DNA from 3 places in the Martinezella sp. CNPSo 3964 genome. Region 2 is predicted to be linked to each of the others. Evidence: predicted binding sites of a transcription regulator. Region 2 holds the regulator's gene; each other region holds the start of a gene.
What was found. Region 2 encodes LexA, which represses DNA repair genes until DNA is damaged. Its sites were predicted from a motif close to TGTTCNNNNTGTGTTCNG; they were not measured.
Positions count from the first base shown of each region.

Region 1: AC13Q5_RS11065 (ImuA family protein) is a predicted target of LexA. The motif match lies at 1,108-1,125, and genes of this name have one in related genera.
Region 3: recA (recombinase RecA) is a predicted target of LexA. The motif match lies at 1,890-1,907, and genes of this name have one in related genera.

Region 1 covers NZ_JBXSOW010000003.1:113,087-116,363, forward strand. Annotated here, with positions in the region: gene AC13Q5_RS11050 (HpcH/HpaI aldolase/citrate lyase family protein) at 1-139, shown strand, start outside; gene AC13Q5_RS11055 (DUF1737 domain-containing protein) at 177-383, shown strand; gene AC13Q5_RS11060 (metallopeptidase family protein) at 434-871, opposite strand; gene AC13Q5_RS11065 (ImuA family protein) at 1,148-2,128, shown strand; gene AC13Q5_RS11070 (Y-family DNA polymerase) at 2,169-3,277, shown strand, end outside.
Region 2 covers NZ_JBXSOW010000001.1:194,536-197,812, forward strand. Annotated here, with positions in the region: gene AC13Q5_RS00970 (VOC family protein) at 1-517, opposite strand, end outside; gene lexA (transcriptional repressor LexA) at 937-1,659, shown strand; gene AC13Q5_RS00980 (ComEC/Rec2 family competence protein) at 1,640-3,277, opposite strand, start outside.
Region 3 covers NZ_JBXSOW010000014.1:80,519-83,795, forward strand. Annotated here, with positions in the region: gene alaS (alanine--tRNA ligase) at 1-503, opposite strand, end outside; gene recA (recombinase RecA) at 675-1,763, opposite strand; gene AC13Q5_RS30650 (carbohydrate kinase family protein) at 2,003-2,947, shown strand; gene AC13Q5_RS30655 (pseudouridine-5'-phosphate glycosidase) at 2,994-3,277, shown strand, end outside.

The sequences.
Region 1 (3,277 bases), on a different contig from region 2:
AGCTCTCAATGTCGTGAACATCGGCGGGCGGATGGTGGAGCGGCTGCACCTTGTCCAGGCGGAAAGACTCATTCATAAAGCTCGCCTGATCGAGCAGCGTTCTTCGGGCGCTGCCGCAGCGCCCCGCACCGGAGCCTGACTGTCGAATTGCCCGGCCAAACACGAAAGATGCCTTGATGAAACTCTATCGCTTCCTCACCGGTCCTGATGACGCTTCCTTCTGCCACAAGGTGAGTGCAGCGCTGAACAAGGGCTGGGAGCTATACGGCTCGCCGACCTATGGCTTCAACTCCGCAAGCGGCCGGATGGAATGCGGCCAGGCCGTCGTCAAGGAAGTGGCCGGCAAGGATTACGATCCGGATATGAAGCTTTCCGAGCAGTAAGCGTCGATTGAAGTTCTTCACCCTGGCCGCCTACGGTCGGGGGGGCGATATCATCGATCCGTCGCTTCTTCGGCGCTTTCCTCGATGCGCTCCATGTCCTCGTCGCTCAGGCCGAAATGGTGGCCGATCTCGTGGATCAGGACATGGGTGATGATGTCGCCGAGGGTTTCCTCGTTTTCAGCCCAATAGTCGATGATCGGCCGGCGGTAGAGGCGGATCTTGTTGGGCATGTCGCCGGTCTGGGCAGTGAAGCGCTCCGAGATGCCGCGGCCTTCGAAGAGGCCGAGCAGGTCGAAAGGGGTTTCCAGCGCCATATCCTCGAACACCTCGTCATCCGGGAAATCCTCGATGAGAATGACGAGATTGCCGGTGAGCGAGCGGAATTCGTCCGGCAGGTGGCTGTAAGCCTCCATTGCCAGAGATTCGAATGTGCTGATGGAGGGCGAGTGGCGGTCCCGCCAATCTTCGCTCTGGTCGACGCGAGCCATGAATATTCCTTCCTTGGCTGGTCATATAGAGACTTTATGCTGCTTTTACGAGAGCGGATTAGTGTATGGCGCCGAAAAGTGTTTGAGCGGTTTTCGGGCGCCATCATGCCCTACTTCTTTGATTCTAGAGCGGATTTAGATTTTAGGTCATTTCAACCTGAAATCATCCAACTCTGAGCAGAGGAATATTTTCTCATGAAATGGTGTTGACTCTTTCTCCAAGCTCTGGAATCCATAAGAACATAACAGGAACATTATCGATCTGGAGTGAACGTCATGGCCGAGGCTGCCGTGGCGCGGGAAACGCTTTTTGCCCTGCGTGAAACCATTGCCCGACTGGAAGGCAGGCCGATCCCGGCACTGGCAGCAGCGGCGCGTGAAACGCTGGCAGACAGGCCGGGGATGGGGACGGCGGGCATTGCGAAGCCCCTGCCCGCGCAACCCGGACTTTCCCAGCCGCTCCTTCCGATCGGCGTCGATGATCTCGACGCGGCGCTGCAGGGCGGCCTGCCGCTCGATGCACTGACGGAAATCCGCTCGCACGGCCTGCGCGATGCCGGGGCGGCAAGCGGTTTTGCTTTGGCGCTCGCAGCGCGGCTGCATGCGCAAGCGTCGGATACGGCCGTGTCCAAGTCCCCGGTCCTGTGGATCGGCGATACGGTCGCGACGATGGAGGCGGGCGTACCTTATGCCATCGGCGTCAGCGATTTCGGGCTGGAGCCTGCGGCTTTCCTGCAGGCCTCGCCGCGCAAGCTGGACGATGCGCTCTGGGTGGCGGAGGCAGCACTTGGCAGTGCCGCCTTTGCTCTCGTCATTCTGGAAGTGCGCGGCAATCCCGCCCGTTTCGGCCTGACCGAAAGCCGGCGGCTGGCGCTGAGGGCCAAGGCGGCGGGGCGGCCCTTGTTTCTGTTGCGACAGGGAGGCGAGGAGGAGGCAAGCAGCGCCCTCTTCCGCTTTTCGGTCGAACCCGCGCCGGCGCAGGCGCGGCCCCTGCCGGACGGATCGGTGCTTGGCGGCAGCATCGGTCATCCGGCCTTTCGTCTGACCTTGGAAAAAAGCCGAAACCCGGCGCCTCTTTCCATAACCCTGGAGTGGAATGCCCATGACCGCCGCTTTGCCCCTATCCTCGACACTCAACGCCCTGCCTTTCCCGGCGAACACGCAGCGCATTCTGGCGCTGACCTTTCCGCATCTGCCGACCGACCGCATCGCGCGCAAGCGCTGGGGTCTGTCCTGGCGTTCGACAGGCAGGCTTGAAGCGCCGCCGCTTGCTTGTGCCGGCAAGCTCAACAATGCCATGCGACTGACAGCTCTTAACGAGCGCGCGGAGATGATCGGCTTGAAACAGGGTCAGGGCGTGGCCGAGGCGAAGGCGATCTGTCCCGATCTCGATGTGGTCGAGGAGGATCCGGCGGCGGACCGCAAGCTTCTGGAGGCGATCGCCGACTGGTGCGACCGCTATACGCCGCTGGTGGCGATCGACGGCAAGGATGGGCTTTTCCTCGATATTACCGGCTGCGCCCATCTCTTCGGCGGCGAAGAGGCGCTGCTCGAGGACATCCTGATCCGGATTTCCCGGCTGGGCTTCGATGTGCGCGGCGCCATTTCCTCCGCGCCGGGCCTGTCCTGGGCCGTTGCCCGCTTCGACGACAGCCGTGTCGTTCCTCCGGAGGCGATGGAAGAAGCCCTGGCGCCGTTGCCCGTCGCCTCCTTAAGGCTCGGAGAGGAAACGGTTGCGGCCCTGCAGAAGATGGGCCTGAAGCAGGTGGGCGATCTTCTGGCCGCGCCGCGAGCGCCGCTTGCCCGCCGTTTTGGCGCGCAACTGCTGTTGCGGCTCGACCAGGCCGTTGGTCTCGTCGAGGAGCCGATCTCGCCGCGCCGCCCGGTCGCGCAATTGTCGGCCGAGCGCCGTCTGGTCGAACCGGTACAGGCGGAAGAGGATATTCTTAAGCTTGCCCGCCAGCTTGCCGAAACCCTGAAGCCGGGGCTGGAAGCACGCGGTGTCGGCGGCCGTTCCTTCGAACTTCTGCTTTTCCGGGTGGACGGCGCGGTCTTCCGCATCGCCGCCGGTGCATCGCAGCCGCTGCGGGAGCCGAGCCGGATTTCAAGCCTGTTCACGGAGCGCTTCGGCGCCATTCATGACGATCTCGATGTCGGCTACGGTTTCGAAATCATCCGCCTCAATGTGCTTCAGCATGCGCCTTTCGATGCAACGCAAGGCGATTTCGTCGGCGAGGACCGCCAGGAAGGGTCGCTTGCCGCCTTTGTCGATCGCGTGGCCGCGCGGCTGGGATCGGACTGCCTGCAGGGGTTCGAGCTGCGACAGAGCCATATCCCCGAGCGGGCCGTGCGGCCGCTGCCGGCCATGGCGATCCTCGCTTCGAAGCGGCGCACAGGCAAGGAGGA
Region 2 (3,277 bases):
CGTGACGCTCGAGCACGCTGCGGTCGGCGGGCAAGGCATTGATGCGCTGACAGCAGAAGGCGAGAAAATCCGGCGCGCGCAGATCGGCGGCGAAGGCAAGACGAAAGCCGGCCATGGTTTCCGTTCCGTCCGGCATCTTCATGGGACGGGAGAAATCCAGCATCTGCCCCGCCGAAATCGCAGCCGCTTTGAAACGCCCGTCATCAGCCACCGCATCATCCGTGCCGAACACCACGGCCGAGAAGCCATCCTCTCCGACCCGGAAGCGAAAAGCCTGGTCGCGCGCAACGAAAACATTGCCGTCCACGATGCTCTTCTCGCACTGCTCCGGAGATGCCACGCCCAGAGGTTCGAGATAGGTTTTGTCGGCAAGGAAAACGCAGGCATTCTGCGTGCCAAAGGGATGGCGCGCATCCGGAGCCACCGTGAAACCGAGCTTGCCGAGGCGTTCGCGCGCCAGAGCGATATTGACGGTCGGCAGTACGAGATGATCCAGCGGATGCGGGGACGAAATCATGGTTCCTCCTGTTTGCCTGCGGCAACAGATTTGCGCCCATCCCTCGCGCAATTCAAGATGGAAGCACGGAGCGCCCGAAGCGCACGACATGAACCGAACGCAATCTCGCAAACGTGATTGCTGATTCTCTCCTATAGCCGGCTTATTCGGTGACCCACCACATTCATCCAAGTCTTGAGCATACCGGCCGAACGACAAAGCCCTGGAAGCAGGCAGAGCGGCATTTCCCATATTTTTCGTTGGGTTAGCGCAGACATAGCGCCGCGATGCTCCGAGCCTATCCATTCGCAAATGGTAATTATTTAACTGGCCCAACAAGGCTTTACCGAAATTTAAGTACTTGCGGAACACATATGGAACATATAGTGTCCGTTCTGGATTTGTTTCACAGCTTTTCTTGATTCTGGGGTTCCAAGACGATGTTGACGCGCAAGCAGCAGGAACTGCTTCTCTTCATTCACGAACGCATGAAGGAATCCGGTGTGCCGCCATCTTTCGACGAGATGAAGGACGCACTGGATCTGGCATCCAAATCCGGCATTCACCGCCTGATCACGGCGCTGGAGGAGCGAGGCTTCATCCGCCGGCTGCCGAACCGGGCCAGGGCGCTCGAAGTCATCAAGCTTCCCGATGCCTATAATCCCAGCCTGCAGCCGCGCCGTGGCTTTTCGCCCAGCGTCATCGAGGGCAGCCTCGGCAAGCCGCAGCCTGTTGCCCCACCGGCTCCGCCGAAGGTGGCAAATGATGATCACAATGGCTCGGCGTCGGTGCCGGTGATGGGTCGCATCGCCGCCGGCGTTCCGATCTCAGCCATCCAGAACAATACGCACGATATCACTGTACCCGCGGACATGCTCGGCTCTGGCGAGCATTATGCGCTTGAAGTTCGGGGGGATTCGATGATCGATGCCGGAATTTTCGACGGCGATACGGTCATCATCCGCAATTCGACGACCGCCAATCCCGGCGACATCGTTGTCGCGCTTGTCGACGATGAAGAAGCAACACTGAAGCGCTTCCGCCGCAAGGGTGCCTCGATCGCACTGGAAGCCGCCAATCCTGCCTATGAAACCCGCATCTTCGGACCGGATCGCGTCAAGGTCCAGGGCAAGCTCGTCGGCCTCATTCGTCGCTATCACTGACCGGCGAATTGTCAGCGGCTGGCGACACCCGCGCAAGTGGCACGTCGAATTTACCGGTGCGCCAATCATAGGTTCGATGCCTGGTCCATGGCCGCTGCGGATTTTCGAATGCAGCGGAGATAATGGGTTTGTCGGTGGTGAGCGCCATTTCGATAGATCCGGTTTTGCGCAATGTCGCACCGGTTATGAGCATCGCTCCGGAGCGGCAATGATCCAGTCGCAATCGAATTGGCGTTACGACGATGTTCGCCGTATCGCAGGCTGAGGGCAGATAGGCTGCGTTCTCGATCGTGACCAATATCGCGCCATTTTCGAGCATGGCTGCACACCATGCTCCTTTCTGGCAGGCAAAACTGCCCTGCATAGTGCGATCCAGGGCTTCCTCCATTGCCTTGCGGACGGCCTTCTGTTCTTCACTGTTCAATCGCTTATGCCGATCCGTCTTACTGATCTGTGGAAGCCGGCTATCGGCAGGAAGCATGGTCGGCGGCTGATGCTCGGCTGCAACCAATGCCTTTTGCCATTGTTCGAAAATGAAGGCCTGTGGTCTCTCGCGATTGGTGGCTAATATATCGTCCTGGCGCAACGCGACCAGGACGCCATCTTCGGAAATCATCAGGTCGGGTTTCGGTACGCCGGATCCGAATGCTGCCAAGCCCACGGAGGAGAGCAATAATAACAGACCCAGATGGCGCAGCCGGGTCCGCAAGATGCTCATGATCAGGAAACCGACAATGAATGTCGGCATCAGCCAGGCTGGTTGGCGGCCGAAGGTAATGTCGCCTCCCCAACCGGCGACGGTTCTTGCAATCACGATGACGAGCTCAAGCCCCTCTCCGGTGACTTTCCAGAAAGGTCCGTCCAAGCCGAAAGGCATGAGCAGCATCGCCGCCATGCCGAACGGCATGACGATGAAGGAGACCACCGGCATGGCGGCAAGATTCGCCGCAAGGCCATATGTCGCCAGCCGGTGAAAATGCTCGATCGAGAAGATGGCCGTCGACGCGCCGCCGATGAATGAAGTCGACATCACGCCTGCGAAGAAACGCGTGGCGAACAATAACGGACTTAACAGACGAACGCGCGACAGAATGCTTTCGCGATGCCGCCGCCGCTTCCACAGCGAATAACCCGACACCAGTGCCAGCGTCGCCGCATAGGACATCTGGAAACTCGGGCCGAGCACTTGCGACGGCGATAGAACAAGAATGATGATAGCTGAAAGTGCGACGTTGCGCAGACTGATCGATGGCCGATCGAATAGCACGGCCACCAGCATGATCGCCATCATGATGAAGGCACGCTCGGCGGACACGCCAAAGCCAGAGATGAGGTAATAGGCCGTTACAGTGAGAAGCGCGCCGAAGGCTGCGAATTTCTTGGTTGGCCAAGCCTGCGCGACACCGGGAAAGAGGCTGAACAAATAGCGTAGGCCAACATAGAAAATGCCGGCCGACAGCGCCATGTTCAGGCCGGAAATCGCAATAATATGGGTCAGGCCGGCAATTCTCAGCGCCTCGGTCGTATCCTTGGAGATGGCACGTCTCTCATCGGTGACAAGTGCTGCAGCAAAAGCGCCGGTATCTCCCGGCAGGGTTTGCCTGATCCTGTCACCTAT
Region 3 (3,277 bases), on a different contig from region 2:
GGGCCGGTATCCCCCATCGCCCAGAAATTGTCGCTGGTGGCAATGCGGATGATCCGATCGTCGGAAAGGCCGGCGATCTTCTTCCACAGATTAAAGGCGTCGTCGTCGGTATGATAGACCGTGACCAGCAGGCGCTTGGCATCGAGGCCGAATTCCTTGGTGATCAGGTTCCAAGCAAGCTCGATAGCGCGTTCCTTGAAATAATCGCCAAAGGAGAAGTTGCCAAGCATTTCAAAGAAGGTGTGATGGCGCGCGGTATAACCGACATTATCAAGGTCGTTATGCTTGCCGCCGGCGCGAACGCATTTCTGCGCCGTCGAAGCCGTCGTATAGGGACGCTGCTCCAGGCCGGTGAACACGTTCTTGAATTGCACCATGCCGGCGTTGGTGAACATCAATGTCGGATCGTTGCGCGGCACCAGCGGGCTCGACGGCACGATCTCGTGGCCGTTTTTCTTAAAATAGTCGAGGAAGGTCGACCGGATTTCATTCACACCGCTCATAGGGGGCCCTTCAGTCCTGCGCTCAGCAACTTGCGTCAAAGTCAGAGGCTTTTATCGTTCGCTCCCGGCGCTGTCCAGCCGCACGAACAAAACCGGCCGCACATCCCTTGGACAATACGGCCGGTTCAAGCATTCAATTCATATCAAGCCGGGAATTGCTCCCGAAATTCGTTATTCGCCGCCAGCGTCGCCGTCATCGCCAGAATCGGGACCACCGTTCTGCAGGAAGCGGTCGGCGATCAGGCCGGCGTTCTGGCGCAGAGACAGTTCGATCTCGCGGGCGAGATCCGGGTTGTCGCGCAGGAAGATTTTCGCGTTCTCGCGGCCTTGGCCGAGGCGCTGGCTATTGTAGGAGAACCAGGCACCCGACTTCTCGACGATGCCGGCCTTGACACCGAGGTCGACCAGCTCGCCGGTCTTGGAAACGCCTTCACCGTACATGATGTCGAACTCGACCTGCTTGAAGGGAGGGGCCATCTTGTTCTTGACGACCTTGACGCGGGTCTGGTTGCCGATCACCTCCTCGCGCTCCTTGACGGCGCCGATGCGGCGAATGTCAAGGCGAACCGAGGCATAGAACTTCAACGCATTACCGCCGGTCGTCGTTTCCGGCGAGCCGAACATGACGCCGATCTTCATGCGGATCTGGTTGATGAAGATCACCATGCAGTTGGACTTCGAGATCGAAGCCGTCAGCTTGCGCAGCGCCTGGCTCATCAAACGGGCCTGCAGGCCTGGCAGGCTGTCGCCCATCTCGCCTTCGATTTCGGCGCGCGGCGTCAGGGCCGCAACGGAGTCGACGACGAGAACGTCGATCGCGCCGGAGCGCACCAGCGTATCGGTGATTTCAAGCGCCTGTTCACCGGTATCGGGCTGCGAGATCAACAGGTTCTGCAAGTCGACGCCGAGCTTGCGGGCATAGACCGGATCGAGCGCATGTTCCGCGTCCACGAAGGCACAGATGCCGCCCTTCTTCTGCGCTTCTGCAATGGTCTGCAGCGCCAGCGTCGTCTTACCCGAGCTTTCCGGCCCGTAGATTTCGATGATGCGCCCCTTCGGCAAGCCGCCAATGCCAAGCGCGATATCGAGGCTCAGAGAGCCGGTGGAAACCGTTTCGATTTCGACCACGTTCTCGTTAGAGCCGAGCTTCATGATCGAGCCCTTGCCGAACGACCGCTCAATTTGAGAGAGTGCCGCTTCAAGTGCCTTGCTTTTATCCACCGATTTGTCCTCTACAAGCCGCAAAGAATTCTGAGACATTCGATCCACCTTTAGGTTATTGAAGCCGCTCTAGCAATGTCGCCGCTGATGAGAATTGTGTACTCGATTTGTTCTCATATCGCAAGAGCACAACAAGCGATTGAAAGAAAAAGGTAAAATGAATTCTGTTCTATTTTTGTTTTCTTCTTTCTTCCCAGGCACTTACATGTCCGAAACGGTGAATTGCGAGATGTTTGCGGCTCGCTCGATTCGCCTTTTCGGCTGCTGAGGATAACCCTATGGCGAAAAAGATTCTCGTTCTTGGTGGCGCCCATATCGATCGTCGCGGCCGCATCTTCGGCGACACGGCACCCGGCGCCAGCAACCCCGGCGCATGGTTCGAGGAGCCCGGCGGCGGCGGCTTCAATGCGGCCCGAAATCTTGCCCGCCTTGGCTTCGACGTAAAGCTGATTTCTCCACGCGGCGGCGACCCCTCTGGCGAGATGGTAGCGGAAGCCGCCAGCCATGCAGGCATCGATGACAAGCCCTTCGTCTTCCTCGATCGCAAGACCCCGAGCTATACGGCCATCCTCGAGAATGACGGTAATCTCGTCATCGCGCTCGCCGATATGGAGCTCTACAAGCTGTTCGTTCCGAGACGCTTGGCGATTCGTGCCGTTCGCGACGCGTTCGAAGAGACAGACCTTATTCTTTGTGACGCCAATCTGCCCGCTGAGACCTTGGCGGCGATTGTGGCAAGGGCAGCCTTTTGCGGCAAGCCGGTCGCGGCCATCGCCATCTCACCGGCCAAAGTCGTGCGGCTAAAGCCGAGTCTCGCCGGCATCAGCCATCTGTTTCTCAATGAGGCCGAAGCTGCCGCACTAACCGAAATCCGTCCGGAAGACCCGCGCGAATGGGTAAGCGCATTGCACGCGCTCGGCCTGCGCAACGGCGTCATCACCCGCGGCAAGCGCCCGCTGATTGCCTTCTCACCGGATACCGTCGTCAGCCTGCAGCCGCCTGTGGTCGAGGATGTGGCCGATGTCACCGGAGCGGGAGATTCACTTGCCTCGGGCGTTCTCTCCGCTTTGCTCGCCGGCCACGATCTCGCGGAAGCCGTCCGCCATGGCGCCGCGGCAGCCGCGATCACCGTGCAATCCCCCTTTGCCACGGCGGAAAATCTCTCTCCCGAGCTGCTAAAGACGATGCTGGCCCTTGTTCCCACGGCCGAAATTCTGTCATGAAGCCTGTTCAAAACGCGTATAATGTTTCAGTGAATTGGAAACGACAATGACCCAGCCTATCTCGCCACTGCTTCCGATCTCCTATTCAAAGGAAGTCGCCGCCGCAAAGCTGCGTGGCGCACCGCTCGTGGCACTGGAATCGACGATCATCACCCATGGCATGCCCTATCCCGGCAATATCGAGATGGCGCGTAGCGTCGAGGCAATCATCCGGCAGGAGGGCGCAGTCCCGGCGACGATCGCTGTCATCCACGGCACCCTGCATATCGGCCTCGAGCCGGAAGAGCTGGAAACCCTCGCCAAGACGCAAGGCGCGATGAAGGTCTCGCG